One region of the Acetobacterium sp. K1/6 genome, then DNA from elsewhere that is predicted to be linked to it. Evidence: riboswitches for the same ligand, from Rfam matches in the RefSeq annotation. Region 1 holds a riboswitch; the other holds the start of a gene.
The links. A riboswitch is a leader RNA that binds a small molecule or an ion and turns the genes downstream of it on or off. The one in region 1 is predicted to bind cobalamin.

Region 1 (11,912 bases):
ACGTCGAGATGGTGCTCCAGTATTTAAGGCTTGAAAGTATGTCATCAGATTTGCTGTTGGTTGAGTATGATTTGGCAGACCTCATCAGACAGGCGGTGAAAAAATATAGCATTATTTTTATCAATAAAAAAATATCGTTGGAGTTGGAAGAAATGAATTGCCGTGTTCTAACCGACGAAAAATGGCTGATCTTTGTTCTGGAACAGATTATTTCAAACGCTCTGAAATACACCAATCAGGGGAAGATATCCATTTATTTGGATGAACATTCAGAAAAAACCCTAATTATTTCTGACACCGGTGTTGGAATCAGAGAAGAAGATATTAAACGGATTTTTGATCGGGGCTTTACCGGTTACAACGGCAGAATGGATAAAAAATCTACCGGCATCGGTCTTTACTTGAGTCAGCAAGTATTAAATAAGCTCTCCCACGTAATTACTGTAACCTCCCAGGTGGGAAAGGGCACCCGAGTCAGCATTGATCTGGCCACTAAGCGGTTTGAAGCCTTATAAGACAACCTTACAAAAGTGTAAGATTAGAAGTCGAAATGTAAGTCGAAGCGATGGCAGGGCAGCTGCGTTTCCTTTATACTTTAGTTGTCGATAAGAAAATTTCAAATCATAGAGGGAGAAAAATAATGCGATTACTCGAAGTAAAGAATTTAAAAAAGATCTATACCACCCGGTTTGGCGGGAATCAGGTACAGGCGCTGTCTAATGTTAGTTTCTCGGTGGAACAGGGCGAATACGTGGCCATCATGGGAGAATCCGGTTCAGGAAAAACAACCCTGCTCAATATTCTGGCATCGCTTGATAAACCCACCAGTGGGGAGGTGTTTCTGGACGGTAAAAATATTGTCACTATCAAAGACAGTGACATTTCGGCCTTTCGTCGGGATAATCTGGGTTTTGTCTTTCAGGACTTTAATCTTTTAGATACCTTTTCGATTCAGGATAATATCTTTTTGCCGCTGGTATTGGCTCAGAAAAAATTTGAAGAAATGAACAGCCGGATTAAGCCCCTTTCGCAGCGATTAGAAATCGAGGAACTGCTACAAAAATTCCCCTACGAGGTTTCCGGAGGGCAAAAACAGCGGGCCGCAGTGGCCCGGGCACTGATTACCGAGCCCAAACTGGTGCTCGCTGATGAACCCACCGGTGCCTTGGATTCCAAGGCGGCGATGAATCTGCTAAAGATCTTTTCAACCATCAATGACCTGGGTCAGACGATCCTGATGGTTACTCACTCAGTGGCAGCAGCCAGTCATGCCAACCGGGTGTTATTTATCAAAGATGGCGAAATATACAATCAGATCTATCGGGGTTCGATGAGTAACGACGACATGTATCAGAAAATATCCTTTACCTTGTCGATACTGGCAACCGGAGGTGAGAACCTTGAATAAGTTTTTTTATCCCAAGTTGGCGCTGGTCAATTTAAAGAAAAACGGGAACACCTACATCCCTTATATACTGACTTGTATCGGATCGATTATGGCTTTTTATACCATCGTTTCAATCCAAAGCAATAAGGGATTAGACGCAATGCAAGGTTCGGAAAGCTTGAAAATATTATTATTCCTCGGGATTATTGTTATTGGCATTTTTGCGGTGATCTTTCTCTTCTATACCAACAGTTTTTTGATTAAACGACGAAAAAAAGAACTGGGATTATACAGTATTCTGGGAATGGAAAAGAAGCATATTGCCAGAGTGTTATTCTATGAAACGCTATTTGTGACGGTAATCAGTTTGAGTTTAGGGCTCCTTGGTGGGGTCCTGATTGGGAAACTGATGTTTCTAATCCTTCTTAACCTTGCTCATATTAAAAGTCCACTTGCTTTTAAGATTGATCAAATGGGTTTGTTATATACGACGGTTGTATTTCTGGCTATTTTTGGCTTGACCCTATTAACTAATTTTTTGCAGGTAAAGCTTACCAACCCCATTGATTTATTAAGAGGTGGGGAGCATGGTGAAAAAGAACCAAAATCTTCATGGTTGATGACGCTCATCGGCGTGATTTCGCTGGGAATTGGCTATGCGATTGCTTTATCAGTGCAAGATCCCATTGAAGCGATACTGCTTTTCTTTGTGGCCGTTATTTTTGTCATCATCGGAACCTATGCTTTGTTTACAGCGGGGAGCGTCACACTGCTAAAATGCTTGAAGAAGAATAAAAAGTTCTATTACCAGTCCCGAAATTTTATTTCAGTTTCCGGGATGATTTATCGAATGAAACAAAATGCTGTCGGTCTGGCTAATATTTGTATTCTCAGCACCATGGTATTGGTCACGATCTCCACGACGGTATCCTTATACATCGGTCAGGAAAGTATGCGGCGGGATTACTATCCCATGGATGTGAGCTTTATTGGTGCGGCTGAAACCACCGATTTTTCGGAGATTGAAAAAATTGTTGTAGCCGAAAAGACCAGTGCCAAGGTAGAAACAACAAATGAACTGTCTTTTGATATGAGTACTTTTACGGCCTTTAAGGAGGGCAGCCATTTTCTGCCGGATATGGTAACGGATGAGAACTTGGATCTAACGTATTATAATACGATCAGTAAGATTACCACGGTACCGCTAGAAGATTACAACCGGATGACGAATCAAAACAAAACCCTGGCAGAAAATGAAGTAATGATTTTTTCAGCCGGTGAGAATTACCAGGAACAAACCGTGGTTTTTGGCGAAAATCTGTTTTTGGTGGTTGAACAGCTCGAATCAGTGCCGATGGACTTCAAAAAGAAATTGATTACCGGAAATAGCTATTATATCATTGTCAATGACGAACAGATGATGTCGACTATTTACACGGCCATGAATGCCAATAAAGACAATGCTGACAGTGAGTCACCAGCGATTCATCACGCCATGATGTTTAATCTCAGTGGCAGTGAAGATAATATTAACCATTTTTCAAAACAGGTGAGGGCTTCGGTTAGTCAGCTCAATCCGGATATTGAGATAAGAAATATTTATGAATCACTGGCAGAACTTTATGGAATATTTGGTGGTTTTTTATTCCTGGGTGTATTTCTGGGCTCCCTCTTTATGATGGCCACGGTGTTAATTATCTATTTTAAACAGATTTCTGAAGGTTATGAAGACAGCGAACGGTTTGTCATTATGCAGAAGGTGGGGATGGATAAAACCGAGGTTAAAAAAACTATTGGCAAGCAGATCTTAATGGTATTTTTTCTGCCCCTGGCCGGAGCCATCATCCACGTGGCTTTTGCCTTTCCGGTTATTACTAAAATGTTAGCCGCCTTCCGGCTGACCAATATACCCCTAATTCTTTTATGCACGCTTGTGGGGGTTGTTGTTTATGCTTTAGTGTATACTGGGGTTTATCTACTCACGGCCAGATCCTATTATAAGATGATTCATTAATAGTTACAACGATTGGTTAATAAGAATCCCTCCCAGTTCATTTAATTAAAAGATCAGTGTTGCCTATCGTAATAGGGGCAGTTAATGGGCCTTATTGAAGGTTTGTAAAAAAATAGAGAGAGGCATCAAAGCTACATGTAAAACTGCTTTTAGCCTTAATTCACTTAAAAAAAACTGTACATTTATCGTATCCATGTTATAATATAACCACAATTAAATAAAAATGTAAAAAATCATTTAGGATGAAAAATTTCATTGAGGGAATCTGGTTAGAATCCAGAACGATCCGGTCACTGTAATTAGTTATGTCTCCTTAAATTGGCCACTGGGCACGTTTTGTCTGGGAAGGCGAGGAGAATAAAAGCTATAAGTCAGGAAACCTACTAATATGATGTACTAAAGCGTCCTTCCAGGGAAAAGGGAAGTTAGTAACATTAACAAAAGTTGGTTCTTGGTGTGAATCATAGAATTGATGGATATGTGTAATGATAAAACCTTTTTTCCCATAGTTATTGTGGGGAAAAGGTTTTTTTTCGGTAAATTATCATAAAATGGAGGTTAGCATGGAGAAAATGAAAAAAACCATGACCGTTGTGGGAATCGCGTTTTTAATGGTTGTTTTGGCTGCCCAGCCTGTAAACGCTATGCATATTATGGAAGGCTTTTTACCCATTGGTTGGGCTGTTTTCTGGTGGGTGCTAGCCCTGCCGTTTATCGCCTTCGGACTCTATCAGGTTGGGAAGATATTCAAAGACAAACCTGAGCAAAAAGTTCTTTTAGCCATAGCAACGGCTTTTACCTTTGCCTTATCAGCGTTTAAACTGCCTTCGGTAACGGGGAGTTCTTCTCATATGACAGGGATCGGCTTGGGCGCGATCCTCTTGGGACCCTTTGCCACTGTAGTAGTTGGTACCATTGCGCTTTTGTTTCAGGCGCTGCTGCTGGCTCATGGCGGGCTGACAACTTTGGGTGCCAACGCCTTTTCGATGGCAATTGTCGGATCTTTTGTGGCTTACGGGATTTACAAAGGGCTGTCAAAAATCAATGTTCCCAAAGCCTTAACCGTTTTTTTAGCCGCCTTTATTGCCGATCTGGCAACCTATGTAACCACCTCCATCCAGTTGGGACTAGCCTTTCCGGACCCGGTCGGGGGGATTGTAGCTTCCGTTGTTAAGTTCTTAAGTATTTTTGCGATTACCCAGATACCACTGGCAATTATCGAAGGCATTTTAACCGTACTGGTGGTTAACGCCATTTACCAATATAAAGAAAAGGGGATTATTTCAAATGAAACTCTCACCGATAACTAAGGTTGTTCTGATTTTATTAATTGGCGCACTGATTATTATCCCTCAGATTGCTTTGCCGGACGCTGAGTTTTCAGGCGCAGATGATGCTGCTGGAACAGCCATCACCGCAATCGATGAAAATTATGTGCCCTGGTTTGAAAGCTTGTTTGATCCCGGCGAGATGGAAGAAAAGCTATTCCTCTTCCAACAGATTTTAGGTGTCGGCGGTCTGGGAATCTGCTTTTTCTACCTTTATAAAAAGTCGAAAAAAAATGAAAAAGCCGATAAATCAGTGTAAATAGTAAGATAAAGCAGCACCGACACTTGTTACATCATGTTGTGACCTAGGGGTCAGACCCTGTGCATCAAGGCGGACACGGCGGGAGCCTGTCCGAGCTTGCAGCATACATCAGATTAACAATTGGTCGGTACGGGAGTTTGTCACCAACCTGAAGTCCGGCGACTTATATAAATATTAACTGCATCTTAGAAGGAGACAACCATGATTGATCGTTTTGCCCATACCAATAAACTAAACAATGCCAATCCTACTGTGAAGGTAGTGGTTTCGTTAGTCATGCTCCTTTCGGTTTTCTTCATCAATGAACCCCTGTATATGGCAGGGGTTTTTGGTGTTATGGTGGGGTGTACCCTATTGTGGGCAAAAATTCCGGTGCGGATTTATCTGCATACCCTGATTTTTGACTCCCTCTTTATTATCCCCGGAGCCCTGGCGTTATTGTTTACCATCGCCAGCGGAAGTCGTGGTAGTGGTGATTATTTATTTGCATTTAACTTTTTTCAGTTTACCATCGGTATCACTGCCACCAATCTGGTGCTGGCCAGCCTGGTTTTCTGTCGAGCGATGGCAGGAGTTTCCTGTATGCTTTTTTTAATTTACACAACCCCGGTGATGCAGATCGCCGGAGTCATGAAAAAAGCCCATATCAGCAATACTTTTTTAGAAATATTTGTTTTAACCTACCGCTTCATCTTTGATTACTGGGATAAACTTAAAGTCATGGCAACTGCCCAGGAATTGCGGTTTGGCTATCGCAATTTTAAAGTTGCCATCCAATCCATTGCAATGATGTTAAGCAATTTGTTTCTCATGGCCATTCAGAGCTACGAGGAGATGACACAAACCCTGGAATTAAAGCAATATCAGGGAGATTTTCATGTAAGCTATCGGAAAGGTCTGAAAAATGATTAAAACTAATAATTTGACATATCAATATCCGGACGGCACTAAGGCCTTAAAAAGTGTCTCTATTGACGGAAGTAAAGGGAATTGCATCGCCCTGATCGGTGAAAACGGAGCTGGAAAATCGACCTTGATGTCGGCGCTGATTGGGTTGATCAAACCAACGGAAGGAACCGTTTTTTTTAAAGAAGAACCCTTATCCTATAAGAAAAAAAATCTCTATGAATTTCGCAAATCGATTGGGCTGGTGATTCAGGAATCGGATAAGCAGGTCTTTTATTCCGGCATATATGATGATGTGGCCTTTGCTCTGAGGAATATGGGCATGGCTAGTGCGGTCATCGATGAGCGGGTGAAGGCGGCGATGGAAGCCACCGGCATCACACTTTTGGCCGATCGGCCAGTGCATTATCTCAGTTATGGGCAAAAAAAACGGGTGGCGATGGCCGGGGTTTTAGCCGTCGAACCGGAGATCATCCTGATGGATGAACCCACCTTAGGGCTCGATCCTAAAAGCAAGGCTGGGGTCAAAGCGATCATCAAAGGGGCACTGGCTAAGGGCATCAAGATTATTTTATCCAGCCATGATATGGATTTTATTTATGAATTTTGTGATTACACCTATGTGCTCCATCATGGCGGCGTGCTGGTAGAAGGTGAAACCACTGCGGTTTTTAAAAATACTGAAGCCCTGGAAACCGCCAGTTTGGAACAGGCAACCATGACCCGGCTGGAACAGTGTCTGGGGATTAAAGGGTTTCGCAGCATTGCTGCCCTGGAAGAAGCAATCAGAAATCAGAAAAAGGAGGTTCAAGTGGATGAAACTGGTAGTAGCGGGAATTAATCATAAGGATACACCTTTGGAAATTCGGGAAAAAGGGGCTTTTCTTCATCGCACCTTGAATGAGGCCATCCAGACCCTTTTGAATGAAGCGGATATAGCCGAGGTGATAATTCTTTCAACTTGTAACCGCAGTGAGATCTACGTCTCGACCCGAGACCAGGATGCGGCTGGGGAAATTTTAACCGATTTTTATCTTCATGAAAAATCAGCGGAACTGGCACCCTATCTTTTTGTTAAAAAAGAGCGGGAAGCGATGGTCCATCTCTATGAGGTGGTTACCGGTTTGGACTCGATGATTTTGGGCGAAGATCAGATTTTGGGTCAGGTCAAGGATGCGTTGGAAAAATCCCAGGCCATCAAGGGCTGTGGTAAATACCTGACGAAAATGTTTCGGGAAGCGATAACCTTTACTAAAAAAGTGAAAACCGATTATAAAATATCCGAAACCCCCTTATCCTTAAGCTCAACCGCGGTAAAGCATATCAAACGGGCGTATCCCGAGGATTATGGCGATAAAAAAATACTCATCATCGGGTCCGGGAAAATGGGTGTGCTGGCACTGCGCTATATGAAGGCCGAAGGCTTTTGTAACCCCTACATGACTAACCGTACCTTTCATAATATGGATCAGTGCGAGGCCATTCATGAAAACGTCCAGATGATCCATTATGAAGACCGCTATCAAGTCATTCCCGACATGGATGTGATTATTACTGCCACCGCATCGCCTCATGTTGTTTTGAAGGCCGCGGAAATGAAATCGCTGCGTAAACCGCTAACCGTGATCGATTTAGCACTGCCCCGGGATGTCGAAGAAGCCGTTGGCAGCTTACCTCAGGTAAAACTGCTGACCATTGATGATTTTAAAAATATGATGGATGAAAAAATGGCTTATCGGGTCAAGATTGCAAAAAAAATAGCGGCCGAAATTCAGGATGAAATCGATGGTCTGTTGTCCTGGGTGACCCACGCCAAGGTCGATAATATGGTTCGTGATTTAAACGAAACCTCCCGGCAACTGGCTGAGGAAACCATTGAAACCCTCTGCGGCCGATTAACCTTAAGTGAAAAAGAAGCGGTTTATTTGGCTAAGGTGATCCGCTCCAAATTTCGGGAAATGGTGATGCCGCCGATTAAACAACTAAAGTCACTGGAGTGTGAAGAACAAATTATTGGCATTGAAAAAACCGTGACCTATCTGTTCCCGGGAATTCAAGACAAAAAAACACAGGAAGATCAACAAAATGATGACACCGCTATTATTTAACTTGGAAAGCAAAAAGGTTCTGGTTGTCGGCGGTGGCAAGGTTGCTGCCAGACGGATTGTCACCTTGTTGGAAAACGGCATGCAGGTTATCGCGGTGAGTCCTGTTTTTTTGGAGTCGATCATTAAAACTGAGAATGGTCAGCTAACCCGGATTGATTCCGGCTATCACAAAGAGCAGCTCATTGGTGTCGATTTGGTAGTAGCGGCAACTGACAATCATGAGCTCAATGGACAAATTAAAAGAGACTGTGCGTCCCAAAAAATATGGTGCAATCGGGTCGATGATCCGAAGGATTCGGATTTTATTTTTCCTTGCGTTATTCGCCGGGGTGATTTAACCCTGTCGGTCTGTACCGAAGGGGCCAGTCCTTCTTTAACGAAGCACATTATCGACGATCTGGCCGACCGCTACGATGAAAGCTATACCGAAAAAACAGCCTTACTGCGATTACTGCGACAGGCTGTTTTAGCGGGTGATGGTGCGCCGAATGAAAAAACTGAAAAACTTAAAGAATTGTCCCGATGTTCCAATGCAGAACTCAGGTCAAAACTAGGAAATAACTGACAATTGGAGATAAGAGAAATGAATATAAAAGTTGGAACAAGAGGCAGTACTCTGGCCCGAACCCAAAGCCAGTGGCTGATTGATGTCCTGGCCAAAGCCCATCCGCAAATAAACTTCGAGATGGTGATCATTAAAACAAAAGGCGATCTGGTTCAGGATAAACCGCTTGATAAAATCGGTGATAAGGGATTGTTTACCAAGGAGTTAGAAGATGCGCTGCTATCCGGCGACATCCATATGGCCATTCACAGCATGAAGGATATGCCCTCAAAACTGCCCGATGGCTTAGCTTTGACGGTTCCAACCGTTCGGGAAGATCCCCGGGATGTCCTGCTGACGCCCCATCAGATTTCTTCACTGGATGAGTTGCCAAAGGGTGCGGTCGTAGCAACCGGAAGCAAACGCCGGATCAGTCAACTACAAAAACTGCGGCCGGATGTAGAAATCGTTGGCATTCGCGGAAATATCGATACCCGGATTCGCAAAATGCAGGAACAGCAGTTAGATGGTATTATTCTGGCCGCGGCTGGTCTCAAGCGGATTGGTCGGCTTAATGATAGCACCTATCAGACGGTAGCCTTGCCGGAGAACACCTTTATTCCGGCACCGGCTCAGGGAATTCTGGCAGTCGAAGTCCGGGAAGATAATGAGACGGTCAAAGAATTGATGGCTGCCATTAGTGATCACAACACGATCATTCAGATGAGTGCCGAACGCAGTTTTTTAAAGGCCTTAAACGGCAGCTGTCATATTCCGGTTGGTGCATTTTGTGAAATAAAAGCAGACACCATTGTGCTTTATGGACTTTATGGTTTGGAAGATGGTAGCCATGTGGTCACAAAGTCGATTGAAGGCACACCCGAGGAGGCAGAAAAGTTGGGAAAACAATTAGCAGCAGCATGTTATACCGCAGTGCATAAAAAAGTTGGGAAGGTTTATCTGGCTGGTGGCGGATGCGGAGATCCTGGTCTCTTAACCGTTAAAGCCAAGGCTATTTTAACCAAAGCCGATGTGGTGGTTTATGATGCCCTGGTCAATGAAAGCTTTTTAAATGATGCCCGAGCAGATGCCGAAATTGTTTATGTCGGCAAACGAGCTGGCAATCATGCCATGCGCCAGGAAGATATCAATGCCTTACTTGTCCAAAAAGGCTTAGAAGGCAAACTGGTATTGCGCTTAAAAGGCGGAGATCCTTATGTCTTTGGCCGTGGCGGCGAAGAAGGGGAAGACCTCTATGATGCTGGCGTCCCGTTTGAAGTGATTCCCGGGATTACCTCGGTTATCGGTGGACTGGCTTATGCCGGGATTCCGATTACCCACCGGGACTGCGTGTCTTCGTTTCATGTCATCACCGGACATTTAAAATCCAACGCCTATGATGGCTCATCGGATCTGGATTGGCCGGTGCTCGGTAAGTTAAAAGGCACCATCGTCTTTTTGATGGGCGTCAAGAATCTGGAAAAGATTTGTGACGAACTGGTTAAAAATGGCATGAATCCCGAAATGCCGGTGGCTGTGGTTCATCGGGCATCGACCCCCTATCAGCGGGTCGTAACCGGAAACCTGACCACCATCTACGACATTGCAACGGCAGCAAAAATCACCGCCCCCAGCCTGATTGTGGTCGGGGAAGTCGTCAATAAAAGGCAAAAACTGCGGTTCTTTGATCAAAAACCATTGTTTGGAAAAAACATTATCGTCACAAGGTCCCGGGAACAAAGTTCCCAGATGGTTGAAAAAATCACTGAGTTGGGTGGTAATGCGATTGAATTTCCAACCATCAAAATTGTCCCCATCAACGAAGCGGCCTGTGATGAAAAGGTAAAGTGCCTTAAGGACTACAGTCACATTATTTTTACCAGCATCAACGGCGTGGAAATCTTTTTTGACTCCCTGGCCCGCTGTGGCAAAGACGCCCGCGCCTTTGCCAATCTGCATATCACCGCCATTGGTGAAGGAACTAAAAAGGCCCTCTTAGCCCGGGGCCTCCAGGCCGATTTTGTGCCGGATAAATATGTCGGCGAAGAATTAGTTAGCGGGTTGGCGCCGTTGCTTAATAAAGACAGCCGGGTGCTGATTCCCCGTTCCCAAAATGCTCGGATCTATGTGGTTGAAGAACTAGCTAAAATCTGTCCGGTCGACGAGGTGAAAAGCTACGAAACCATCCGCGAAGATCACGCCACTGTTGATCCACTGGAAATGTTAAAGAACAAAGAAATTGATTATATTACCTTTACCAGTTCCACTACCGCCGAGTTTTTTGTCGAAAAAATCGGCGCCGCGCACATCAACGCGATCAACTCGGCAAAAGCGGTGTCAATCGGCCCCCAAACCTCAAAGAAATGCCTGGAACTGGGCATCGCTGTGGACATCGAAGCCGAAACATATACCATCCAGGGAATGCTGGATGCGATTTTGAAGGATGCTCAGAAATAAGATTTGAGTAAAAAAGCCGAGGTAGTACCGACAATTGTTATATCATGTTGTCTGCATCAAGGCGGACACGGCAGAGCCTGTCCGAGCTTGCAGCAGACAACAGATTAACAATTGGTCGGTACGGGACATGCAAATAACTAGAAGTAAATAGGAGGTCAGCAAGATGTTGCCAACACGATTACGAAAAAATACAGCGGTCAGGAATTTAATCAGAGAAACCCAGCTGTCCATGAATGATGTGGTTTATCCACTGTTTATCGTCGACGGAACTGGCGTGCGCAAAGAAATCGGCTCCATGAAAGATCAGTACCATCTGTCTTTGGATATGCTGGAGGCCGAAACCCTGGCGCTAAAAGAACTGGGCATCCGTTATGTCATTTTGTTTGGGGTTCCCGATGAAAAGGATAACGAAGCCACTCCCGCCTTTGTGGATGATGGTTTGGTTCAGGAAGCCATTCGGGTGATCAAAAAGGTTGATCCAAAAATGTATGTGATCACCGATGTCTGTTTGTGTGAATATAAAAGTGATGGCCATTGCTGTTTCTTTGAAGAAAACGGTGAGATCCGACGAGCCCAGACCTTAGAGACCTTAAGCAGAACGGCGCTCAGTCATGTCCGCGCTGGAGCCGATATGGTCGCTCCTTCGGATATGATGGATGGTCGCATTGACCATATGCGAGAAACCCTGAATCTAGCCGGTTATGAGTCGATTCCGATTATGGCCTACTCGGCTAAATTTGCTTCCAGTTTTTACGGCCCCTTCCGGGATGCCGCAAACTCAGCACCAGCCTTTGGCGACCGTCGCAGCTATCAGATGGACCCGGCCAATTCCCGGGAAGCCTTAAAGGAAATGGTTCTGGATATCGCTGAAGGTGCCGATATTGTGATGGTTAAACCAGCCATGCC
Region 2 (11,912 bases), on a different contig from region 1:
ATGATCCCCAGGAACCGGATGAGCAAAATGATGAAGCACCGGAGCAACAACCAGAAGAAAAAAAACAAGAAAACCCGGAAAAAGATCAAAACGATGCTGAGGATGACAGCACCGATCAATCCGATCCGGAGGCCTCAGAAGCGCCTGATGATAATGATAAAGACAACGATGACAATGATGACAATGATGCGGAGGATTTGGAGCAAGAAGAAATCGAGCCCCCGCAACAACCGGATCTGAGTGAGCTGCTGGATCAGATTGACGCCATCGGCCGAACCTTTATGGTGAAAAACTTAAATATTAAGGTGCTTGACCGCAAAAAAAGAAGGGGCGAAGGCAAACGGCTTAAAACAAAAACCGATGCCAAAAAAGGGCAGTATATCAAAAGTGCCCTGCCCCGCAATACGATTAATGACCTGGCCTTTGACGCCACCTTACGGGCGGCAGCGCCCTATCAGCGGGTGCGGGAAGCTAACGGCCTGGCACTGATCATCAAAACCGAAGACCTGCGCGAAAAACTGCGGGAAAAGCGCACCGGCAGCACCATTGTTTTTGTGGTCGATGCCAGTGGTTCCATGGGTGTCAAAAAACGAATGGAAACGGTAAAGGGGGCGGTGGTATCACTGCTTACCGATGCCTATCAGAAACGGGATCGGGTTGGGCTGGTATCCTTTCGTAAAAAAGACGCTGAGGTACTACTAAACATTACCCGCAGTGTCGATATGGCCGAGAAATGCCTCCGGGATTTACCCACTGGCGGCAAAACCCCACTGGCCGCGGGTTTATTAAAGGGTTATGAAGTCATTAAGAACGAACAGCGAAAAAATTCGGATCTGTTGCCGATTCTGGTGCTGGTTTCCGATGGACGAACCAATGTCGCACTGGGTGAAGGGGATTCCTTTACAGAAGCCCTGGAAATGGGCAAACGGATCGCCGGGGAGGGTGTCCAGATGATCGTCGTGGATACTGAGGTGGATTTTATTAAACTGGGTCTGGCCAGGAAGCTGGCCGCCGCTATGGGTGCCCGTTACTACCGGATTGAAGATCTGGAAGCGGATGTGCTGGCTGAAGCTGTCCGGGATCTTTCCAAAGAATCGTCATTTTAGGGGGAAACAGTGAGTAATCAAGCGAACAGACGGATAAATAAAAAACAGAGCGATTTAAAACAGACCAATGGCGTCAGGGCGTCCGCCCACCAAGAAGGCAAATTAAAATCAGGCGAGCCAGCTGATTCCGAAAATTTTTCAAAACGCGTTCGGGATGGTATCTTTCATCCCGATACAAAAATTGTTTTTTCGAGCTTGGCGGCTTATCAGAATTGGTATCGTGGTTTGGACGATGCCCAAATGGTGGTAGGCATTCTAACCCACTACGAAAACTGGATTAAGAAAAAAGCGGCGGTGGAGGAAGCCTTAATTCGGGAGTTGGAGGTTCAGGGGATTCGGGTGATCCCGGTTTTTAGTTATTCGTCAGCGGATGAAGAAAGTGGGGTAAAAGGGTTTAGAACCATTATCAGCGATTATTTTTCCAGCAATGGAAAACTCAGCATTGATGGACTCATTAATTTTCAAATGCAGGCCGCTACCGGAAATACGCAATCCGGAGACTTGTTTTCTCAAAGTGTGGCTGTTTTTAAGGAAATGAATATCCCGGTTTTTCGGCCGGTTGTCAGTCGGCTCCAGAATCAGCAGCAATGGGAAGCGAATTTAGCCGGTCTTTCGGCGGAAATATCCTGGGCCTTTACCACCAGTGAAATGATGGGGATGATTGAACCGATTATTATTGGTACCCGCAAAGATACTCAGGATATGCTGAAGATGACGCCGATTCCCGAGCGGATTTCGCGGCTGGTTGCCAGAATTATTCGACGCATTGAACTTAAAAAGGTGAAAGCTGCTGATAAAAAAATCGTGTTAATGCTACACTGTTCACCCTGCGCGGGCGTTGAAGCGACGCTGGGATCAGGGGCCGGGCTTAATGTCTTTGAAAGTGTGGTGCGGATGTTGAAAACCTTGAAAGCCGCAGGCTACCAGATAACGGACATTCCCGCCGATGGACCGGCTCTTAAAAAAATGATGCTGGATAAAAAAGCCTATCAGGATTTTCGTTGGACCACGGTTGAGGACATTGTCAAGGCTGGCGGTGACATCTATCGGATGCCACTGTCCGGCCGGGGCGGATACAATCAATTCTATGAGAACTTGGACCCGCTGCTCAGAGCGTCGATGGAAGCAGCCTGGGGACCACCGCCCGGGGAAGGGATGGTTTTCGAGAATCAGCTGGTCATTACCGGGCTGAATTTTGGCAATGTGTGGGTGATGCTTCAGCCCAAACGGGGCTGTTATGGCCCGAAATGTACCGGGGAAGTCTGCAAGATTCTTCATGATCCAGCCTGCCCGCCGCCCCATCAGTATCTGGCCACCTATCGCTATATCGATGAGTTGTTAAAGGCCCATGCCGTAGTTCACGTCGGAACTGCTGGCAGTTTGGAGCATTTGCCGGGAAAAACCAATGCGTTGTCAGAATTCTGCTGGCCGGACGTGGTGATTGGCAATCTGCCTAATTTTTATTGCTATAATGCCGCCATCGGCGTCGAAGGCGTGGGTACCAAGCGCCGTAATTATGCGGTGGTGCTTGATTATCTGCCCAGCTGTCTCAATACCGATTATACCCGGATTGAAGTGATCAATGAGTTGGGAAACTACCTGGAGGCGGTTGATGTTCAAAGTCAGCAGGTTGAAGTGATGCAGAATAGCATTGAAAATCGCATCAATCAGACACCGGAATATTGCAAAATCGTTGAAAAAGAAGTGGCATTTTTAGAAGGCGTAAAAAAACTCAAGGGTTTACTAACTCAGTCCATCACCCATTCCTTTGAACAGGAGAATCATATTTGGGGAGAGGTTCCCAAACTCAGTCATCAGGTATCCTATATCAAAGAATCAATTGATGGAACCAGCTTGTATGCATCGCTGGTGAAAAAAGACTGTATCGATGACTATACCTATCATTCGGAAATGTTGTTGTTGATTTCTGGTTTGCTCAGCCCGACTAAAACTGCAGAACTCCAGTCGCACCCCAGTGATGTGATGGTACCGGGCATTCTGGAAGCGGCGGTGCTGGAAAATGAAATAAAAAACAACCAAAGCAGTTTGATGAGTGTTGAAAATGAATCAAGGGCCCTGATCGAGGCCTTGATGGGGGATTACATAGAGCCGGGGCTGGCGGGCTCACCCCGGGATGGACTGGGGCGGATTATGCCAACCGGGCGAAATTTTTACTTGATGGATACCCAAAAAGTTCCCACCAAATCGGCCTATGCCATTGGGGTGGAAATGGCGGATCAATTAATTCGTCAACATCAAAAAGACACCGGACAATTTCCCGAAAAGGTGGCCATGAACATGATTTCCACCGACATCTCGATGACCAATGGAGAACAGCTTTCTCAGGTTCTGGCCTTATTGGGCGTTACACCGGTCTGGAATGAATCGGGGATTGTGATGGATGTCAAGGCGATTCCATTAGAAGCACTGGGACGGCCGAGAATTGACGTGATCATCCGGATTTCCGGCGTTTTAAGAGATTCCTATCCCGATCTGATTGCCTTGATGGATCAGGCAGTGCAAATGGTGGCTGTGCTTAACGAACCAGAAAGCTTAAATTTTGTTCGCCGCAATGCCTTAAAAACAATCAATGAACTGGCAGGAACAGAAGAAGTGGCCCAGGAAACGAGGTGGCGGCGTGCCACCATGCGGATCTTTGGCGACAAGCCGGGAACCTACGGCTCTGGCGTAGATCTGGCCTTAAAAGCCAGTGCCTGGGAGTCGGAAGATGAGTTGGCCAAGGTGTTTACCTCATTTTCGGGTTATGCCTATGGCGATGGTTTAAACGGAGCGGTGTCCCATAAAGAATTTGTGGATAACGTTAAGTCGGCGGAGCTTGTTTTTGAAACCTCAGTGAGTAATCGGTATGACCTGCTTTCATCTGGCTATAGCGCTTCGGTGATCGGCGGTTTTAACATGGTCAAAAATCAGTTTGATCAGGATGCGCTCAAACAATATCACGGGACCTCCAACAATAAAGAAAAGGTAGTTATTACAACAATGGCAGATGAGCTCAATCGCATTGTCGAAGGCACCTTATTTAATCCGCTCTGGAACCGCTCAGTAATGGACAAGGGCTATCGTGGTGCCGCCGAGGTAATGCGAAAGGCGCAAACCATTTTTAGCTGGAAGTGTACCACCAAAAATGTTGATGACAGGGCTATTGATGAAATCGTTAAGACCTATCTCGGTGATCCGGAAATGGCAAGCTGGCTTAGCCAGGAGAATAGCTTTGCCATTGAGGAAATGTCAAGACGATTTCTGGAGCTCCACCAACGACAAAAATGGAATCCTAGTCTCGAGGCATTAGAAATTTTAACAAATATTTATATGAAAATTGAGGGTGATATGGAAGAGCTGATGGAAGAATCCCAGGGTGATTACCAGGGCGGGACAATCGAAATTGTCGGTCACCAGGATGTGGAAGCATGGAACAAAAGTATTCAGGAAGTGGATGCCCTGTTCGATTCAGAGAAAAGTCTGTAAAAAGAAGTGATGGGTGAGATCACAATTTTTAAGACGTGTAACGGAGGTGGTTATTATTTCAAAAGAAAGTGTGCTAATTGTCCTTTGGACTACCGGTCGCTGTAATCTGGCCTGCGAATACTGTTATGCCGGTTTAACCCATCTAAAAGCGGATATGGATTTTGAGACCGCGGCTCAGACGCTGGATCTGTTTTCCGATCATTATATGAAAATTCAGTTCGCCGGGGGAGAACCGCTGCTGAACTACCCTTTAATCTGTCAAGTGGTTTCTTATGTGAAGGAAAAAAATTACAATGCCAGCTTTCAGATGCAGACCAACGGCATCTGCATTACCCCGGAGATTGCCGTGGGCCTGAAAAAAATGAGGATTGCCTTAGGGGTCAGTCTTGATGGTCCCCCGGAGGTGAATGAGTTTACCCGGGGAAGGACAAGAGACGTGATTGCCGGGATTGGGTGTCTGGCTAATGAAGGAATCAAAATCAATCTCAACAGCGTGGTGACCAGTCACAGCATCACACAGCTTCCCAAGCTGGTCAGTTTCGCCTATTATTTGGGTAATGTAGGCGGGATTGGCCTTGATTTATTGCGGGATGCAGGGCGCGCCAGAGACCAGCGGGCGATCATCAAAAAAGCCACCCCAGAGCAAATCAAGACAGCGTTGACGAAAATGGTTGAGACTGCTGAGGAATTATATCGGCTGACTGGTAAAAAAATTGTGATCCGTGAGGTTCATGAAGCGAAGCAGCGGTTGAAAATGACCTCGTGCAACAAGGAATACTGTTATGCATCCTGCGGTAGATCCTATGTCGTGCTGCCTTGTGGCGATGTTTACCCTTGCGGATCACTAATTGAAAATCCGAAATATTTTATGGGGAATGTGGTAAAAGCGCGCCCCTTAAAAAACGTTGTCATTGTAAAGGCAGAATCGCAAGGCTGTAAAACATGTGACTATTATAGCATCTGTCCCGGGGGCTGTCCCTCGCGCCTGATCTTAAATGATGAAAAAAAACAGGACACCTCGCTGGACTGCGTGTTAAAAAAGGCCGCCTTTGAGCTGGCCAGACAATAACAAGGCTTGGTGAAGTGGGAAACGATTAAGACGCAAGTTTAGCAATCATATCGCTGTTTGAAAGTAAGTCTACGGCAGGTCGTTTGCTTAATGATCAAAAGCGACATACGCCTGAATAACCGTCTTAAGTTCAGAGACCCCTTCGCCGGTCAATGCACTTACCGGGTGAATCTTATCAGGGTGGACTCCGGCATAAGTCAGGTAGCGTAGACTTCGCTTGAGGTTACAGTGTTTATGATCAATTTTGGTAATAACCCCAATTACGGGGATGTTATAGGTACAGACAAAATTAGGTGGAACCGAGTTTTGGTGATCGGTGCTGGAATTAATTAGAATAATCAGCCCCGCATCACAGGTTACATTAATGGCCTGAGGACGAAAACAGGGTAATTCAACAAATTCGCCAGGGGTATCAATAAAATGATCAGAATAACTGACCTGCTGGGTTTTCCCATAGGTAATAAATTCATTGGTCAGCCGTAAAAATAGGGTGGTTTTACCGCTACCGATCCGTCCGATGAGGGCGATGCGATTTTTATTATTGGCCATAAATAAATCCTCCAGTCTGCAAAAAACAAAAAAACCTTTTTTAAAAAAGGTTTGCAAATACGGAGTTGTTTCCGTGACGCCTGCAGTTGATCGGTGGGGCGTCATTTCGTTTTATTCTCACATTTTGCAGCCTTCTTTGAAGCTTCAAACAGATCGTGTTTTGACAAAAATATCCTGACTCAGAGGGACATCATACACACAGCCTTCTTGGTTAACCCAATGACTGAATGCGTCCATATTCTTCTCCTTACAGTAGCAAAGAAACTGTCGCGGATTTTTACCGCGTTCCTTTTGTAAACACTTTTTCTAGTTTATTATAGTCTAAAATCGGTCAATAATCAAGCACCTTGATCATTTTTAAAAGGACCAAGGATTAATACAAGTGAAGAAATTTGGCTGCTTGCGAAGAAAAAGGGTTGGTTACTTGACATATGCCAATAACCTATTATATAATTCAAAACATATCTAAACGTTACAAAACAATACTAAAGTAATGAAAAGGAGATGTGATGAAGAGCGTTAAGAATTGGTTAGTGGTATTATTGGTAATGGGAATAATTATCAGCTTGGTATCAGGTTGTAGCAGTAAGGCTGACGGAGCGCAAGAGAAAGTTGCTGAAAGTCAAAGTCTCGCTGGTCAAATCTTGTTTGTGTACTGTGGGGCTGGCATGACCAAGCCTTTCGGGGAAATTGCCGATAAATTCAAAACAGAAACCGGTTGTGAAATGGAAGTTGTTTATGCCAATGCGGCCCAGCTTCAGAATCAGATTAAGACAACTGGTGAAGGGGATTTGTTTATTGCCGGCTCCGCTGATGAATTGGCACCAGTTAAAGATTTTGTTACAAAAAGTAAAGAACTGGTCAAACACATCCCTGTATTGGCTGTAAAAAGCGGAAACCCACTGGGAATTTCCGGCTTAAACGATCTAGCAAAAGAAGGGGTGGAAGTTGTGCTGGGTGATGGCGATGCCACGCCAATTGGTAAGATTGCCAATAAAGCGTTAACAGATCTGGGGATTTTAAGCAATGTCAATGTCATTGCCCGGGCAGCCACAGCACCGGAAATATTTAATGCCCTGTCCGTTGATGAATGCGATGCGATTATTGTCTGGAAAGAAAATGTGACTGGTTCCGCCACCGAAATTGTCAAGACAACGGATCTGGATACCTATGTCAAAAAAGTTCCGGCGGCACAATTAAGCAGCAGTAAAAATACCGAAACACTGGATGCGTTTATGACATTCTTAGATTCGGATTCTGCAAAAGCGATATGGGAAAACTATGGATACGAAGTAGTTAATTAAACGATCTGATGAGGGAACGATTTTCAGTATTTAGTTTATTTGAAATCATTACAATCGTCATTACGGTCATAGTTATTAGCTTTACCTCAGTACTGATAGTGGCAATCGTCTTAAAAGGGTTACCCTATTTGGGTCAGGCATTTTATTCAGAAGAAGTGCAATTCGCTGTTAAAATGAGCCTGTTCACCGCAAGTATATCCACAATCATTTGTATGGTGCTCGCCATTCCCACCGCATATGCATTAACACGGACTGCGTTTCCCTTTAAAAAACTGTGTCAGATGATGATTGAACTGCCATTATCGATGCCCTATCTGGTTTTGGGTCTTAGTTTATTAATTATTTTTTCGTCAGACTTTGGTAAGGCCCTTAAAGAGTTGGGATTTAAGGTTGTCTTTGATAAAAATGGTATCATTATTGCTCAAACCGTTGTCAATCTTCCCTATGTAGTCCGATTTATTCGGACCGCATTTGAGGAAGTTGATGAGCGACTGGAGTTTATTTCCGGCAGTCTGGGAGCGACGAAGTGGGAACGCTTCATAACCATTACCTTACCGCTATCCAAGAATGCCATTATCACAACTATTATTTTAGCCTGGTCAAGGGGCCTCGGCGAATTTGGGGCGACGCTGATGTTAGTAGGAGCCACCCGGATGAAAACAGAAACCCTGACGACATCCGTTTATTTAAATCTGGCAACCGGGGATACCGGTGCTTCCATGGCATCGGCAACAATTATTCTGATTATTTCGCTGATTTCTCTTTTTCTGACCAACTGGATTGGCAGGAAAAATCCCCAGGAGAGCAGGATGAAGGACGTGAACCGATGATTAATACAATGGTTGAAATTAAAGACTACTCCATTAAATTAGGAACCTTTCAATTGAATAATATCAATTTAAACATTCGTGAAAAAGAAATCTTTGCCGTGCTGGGCAGAACCGGATCAGGTAAAACTGTTCTGCTGGAGTCCGTGGCCGGTTTTTATCGGAAATTCTCTGGTGAAGTGTGCATTCAGGGAAAGCCGGTAGTCAAAATTCCTTTAGAGAGGCGGCAGATTGGTTTTGTTTATCAGGATTTCGGTCTGTTTCATCACATGTCTGTTTATGAGAATATTACTTATGGATTAAAAATTCAAAGAAAAGACAAGGCCTATAAAAAAGAAATGGCTGATAAAATGGCTGAAATCTTGTCCATCGGCGATATCTTGAATCAGTATCCGGGAACCTTAAGTGGGGGTGAACGTCAAAGAACGGCCCTTGCCCGGGCACTGATTCTTAATCCAAAATTGTTGTTGATGGATGAGCCCTTTTCATCCTTAGATCCGGCCACCAAAGAAATGATGTATCAGCAAATTAAAGAAATTCATAAACTATTTGGCTGTACTATTTTATTTGTAACCCATGATTTTAATGAGGCGCAAGTAATGGCTGATCGGATTGGCATTATGGTTAAGGGTGAACTACGGGGGGTCCGTAAAAGTACGGACTTGTTTAAAAACTGTCAGGATCAGGAAGTTAACCAGTTTTTATTGGGACGATACGAGAAAGGAGGAGCCGTGCATGAAAGAGTTTGCTTTGCAGGTTGAGGGCATTATGTGCCCAAAATGTGTTAAAAAAATCAAAGAGACATTACTAAGTAAGGATGGTATTGATGATGTTGGGGTTAGTGCGGATTTTACGACAGTAACGGTAAAACTAGATGAAAATAAAACGAATGCTTTACAGATTGGCAGTATTATTGAGAAAATAGAAGATAAATCATTTAAAATAATCAATTGAACATGGGGGAAGATATGGCGTTTATAGCAATTAATGAAATCGACCGGCTGATTAATGAGGATGTTCCTTATATTGACTTGACCAGCTGGACACTGGGGATCAGAGAGCAGGAGGCTCGGATTACTTATTTTACACGAGAAGACGCGGTTGTGTGCGGAACCGAAGAGGTGCGAGCGGTTTTTGATCGGATGCATATTGAGATGGATCATATGGTTGTTTCCGGAGAGAAGATTACCGCTGGTTCAGAGCTGATCACAGGAATCGGTCGGGCTGAGGATTTGCATATGGCCTGGAAAGTAGGACAGAATATTCTGGATAATTGTTCGGGAATCGCAACAAAAACACGAAAAATGGTAGATGTTGTTAAATCTTATAACCCGAATATGGCCGTTCTGACAACCCGAAAGGGTTTTCCCGGGACCAAAACCCTGGCGACCAAAGCCATTATGGCGGGTGGCGCCATGCCTCATCGGTTGGGTTTGTCTGAAACCATTCTTGTTTTTAAACAGCATCTGAATTTTATCGGTGGATTTGAGGGTTTGATCGACAAACTTCCGCAAATAAAAGCGGAATGTTGTGAAAAGAAAATCATTGTTGAAGCAACAACGCTGGAGCAGGCAGTTAGTCTTTGTCAGGCTGGAGTAGACGGCATCCAGTTTGACAAAATGAGTGCAGAAGAGCTGACTGGGGCAGTGGAACGTTTAAGAAAAGAGTTTCCATCCGGTATTTTATTGGCGGCCGGCGGAATCAACGAGACGAATATTTCAAAATATGCCCAAACAAATGTAAATGGGATCATTACAACCAGTTTATACAGTGCCAAGCCCATTGATATTGGTGTTAAAATAGACAGAAATTAAAAGTACTTACACATTGAAACCAGAAAAATTGGAGTAAGCATTTTTAAAAAAGTTCTAAGAAGGAAAGGCATGATAGATTAAATGAGACATCAAACAAAAGAAAAGACATCATTAAACGACAACCAGAGAAAAACGCATTCTGAAATAGCCCGGAACCTTTTTAGGCAAGGGTATAATTGTTCACAGTCTGTTTTTCTGGCGTTTTGTGATGAATGTGGATTGGCGTTTGAAACGGCTGCCAAATTAAGCTCATCTTTTGGTGCCGGAATGGGGCGGCTCCGGGAGGTTTGTGGTGCAGTCACGGGGATGTTTATGGTCGCAGGGCTCCTCTACGGCTACACCGATCCAGAAGACCAGAGCGGCAAAGCAGAGCATTATCAGCGGATTCAATTGCTTGCAAAGGCGTTTGAAGATCAGAATCACACGATTATCTGCCGGGAGCTTTTGGGACTTGAAAAAGGAAAAGACAACCCAACGCCGGAACAGCGGACAGAAGCATATTATGCGAATCGTCCCTGTGAATCATTGGTGGGAATGGCGGCAGAAATTATGGAAAAATACATTAACGAAGAAAATTAAAAATCCTTTGCTGGGTATCAATTATAACGCGGATCAGTTGGATAAAGAAATATTTAATAAGGTAGTTATTATTAAAGTATGAGAAAAGCCGGAAAATCAGGTTAAGCGCTAGGGCCACCTGAATAATCCGGTTTTTTTGTTATCTTCGAAAAATGACTCACACCAGTGCTTAAATCCATTTTGAATATTGATACTCAGAGCTTAAATAGGATTTTTAAAAAAGCTCGTTTAGATTAACAGAGTGTTTAAAGATTCTAAATAATGGTATATAAGTAAAATTAATAAAATTAAAAAAACACTTGACATATTAATATGTTATAATATAATGGTATTGACATTATCTTAACAGAGTTGATTGGAGAAATCTAATGGAAATGAAACCGAAAGATTGTGATGAACAGGCTGAAATATTAAAAATTTTAGGAAATCCGATTCGATTATGTATTGCCAGAGGTTTAATAAAAAAGGGCAGTTGTAATGTGACTTATATGGAAGAATGTCTTGGGGTATCACAATCATCGATTTCTCAACACTTGTCAAAATTAAAAAGTGCTGGGATCGTTAAAGGATACCGTTCCGGAACTGAAATTTATTATGAAGTAGTATCAGAAAGTGCAAAAAAAATAATTAATGCAATATACGAGGAGGAAAATTGATGAAAAAGATTTTGATTGTTGGAGGCGTTGCCGGTGGTGCGACTGCTGCTGCCAGATTGCGACGTTTAAGTGAAGAAGATGAGATTATTCTGTTTGAACGGGATGAATATATTTCTTTTGCCAACTGTGGTTTACCCTATTACATTGGGGATGTGATTAAAGATCGCAAGAAATTATTGGTTCAAACCGTCGATGGTATGTCTAAACGCTTTAATTTGGATATCAGAAATTTTAGTGAGGTCGTTGCGATTGACCCGGTTGCTAAAACTGTCGAAGTGAAAAATCATCAAACAGGAAAAACATACAACGAAAGCTATGATAAGTTGATTCTATCCCCCGGGGCAAAACCGATTGCACCACCGATTCCCGGATTGTCAGAAGCAAAAAATATTTTAACGCTAAGAAATATTCCGGACACAGATAAGATTAAAGCGGTTGTTGATAGCGGCAAGGTAAGACGGGCTGTTGTTATCGGCGGTGGTTTTATTGGTGTCGAAATGGCCGAAAATCTGCAAGAACTGG

Region 2: another riboswitch for cobalamin. It lies ahead of U2P91_RS13240 (EutP/PduV family microcompartment system protein); the one in region 1 lies ahead of U2P91_RS08895 (energy-coupling factor ABC transporter permease).

What each region holds. Positions count from the first base shown of each region.
Region 1 is NZ_JAXQGA010000008.1:63,499-75,410, forward strand. It holds gene U2P91_RS08880 (sensor histidine kinase) at 1-515, shown strand, start outside; gene U2P91_RS08885 (ABC transporter ATP-binding protein) at 641-1,408, shown strand; gene U2P91_RS08890 (FtsX-like permease family protein) at 1,392-3,401, shown strand; cobalamin riboswitch at 3,623-3,804, shown strand; gene U2P91_RS08895 (energy-coupling factor ABC transporter permease) at 3,974-4,711, shown strand; gene U2P91_RS08900 (energy-coupling factor ABC transporter substrate-binding protein) at 4,689-4,988, shown strand; gene cbiQ (cobalt ECF transporter T component CbiQ) at 5,193-5,903, shown strand; gene U2P91_RS08910 (energy-coupling factor ABC transporter ATP-binding protein) at 5,896-6,738, shown strand; gene hemA (glutamyl-tRNA reductase) at 6,713-8,005, shown strand; gene U2P91_RS08920 (precorrin-2 dehydrogenase/sirohydrochlorin ferrochelatase family protein) at 7,983-8,570, shown strand; gene hemC (hydroxymethylbilane synthase) at 8,589-11,006, shown strand; gene hemB (porphobilinogen synthase) at 11,170-11,912, shown strand, end outside.
Region 2 is NZ_JAXQGA010000016.1:2,032-13,943, forward strand. It holds gene U2P91_RS13225 (magnesium chelatase subunit D family protein) at 1-1,106, shown strand, start outside; gene U2P91_RS13230 (cobaltochelatase subunit CobN) at 1,116-4,592, shown strand; gene U2P91_RS13235 (radical SAM/SPASM domain-containing protein) at 4,606-5,661, shown strand; gene U2P91_RS13240 (EutP/PduV family microcompartment system protein) at 5,749-6,210, opposite strand; cobalamin riboswitch at 6,357-6,542, opposite strand; gene modA (molybdate ABC transporter substrate-binding protein) at 6,720-7,514, shown strand; gene U2P91_RS13250 (ABC transporter permease) at 7,523-8,344, shown strand; gene U2P91_RS13255 (ATP-binding cassette domain-containing protein) at 8,341-9,102, shown strand; gene U2P91_RS13260 (heavy-metal-associated domain-containing protein) at 9,077-9,295, shown strand; gene modD (ModD protein) at 9,310-10,155, shown strand; gene U2P91_RS13270 (C-GCAxxG-C-C family protein) at 10,237-10,734, shown strand; gene U2P91_RS13275 (ArsR/SmtB family transcription factor) at 11,103-11,390, shown strand; gene U2P91_RS13280 (FAD-dependent oxidoreductase) at 11,390-11,912, shown strand, end outside.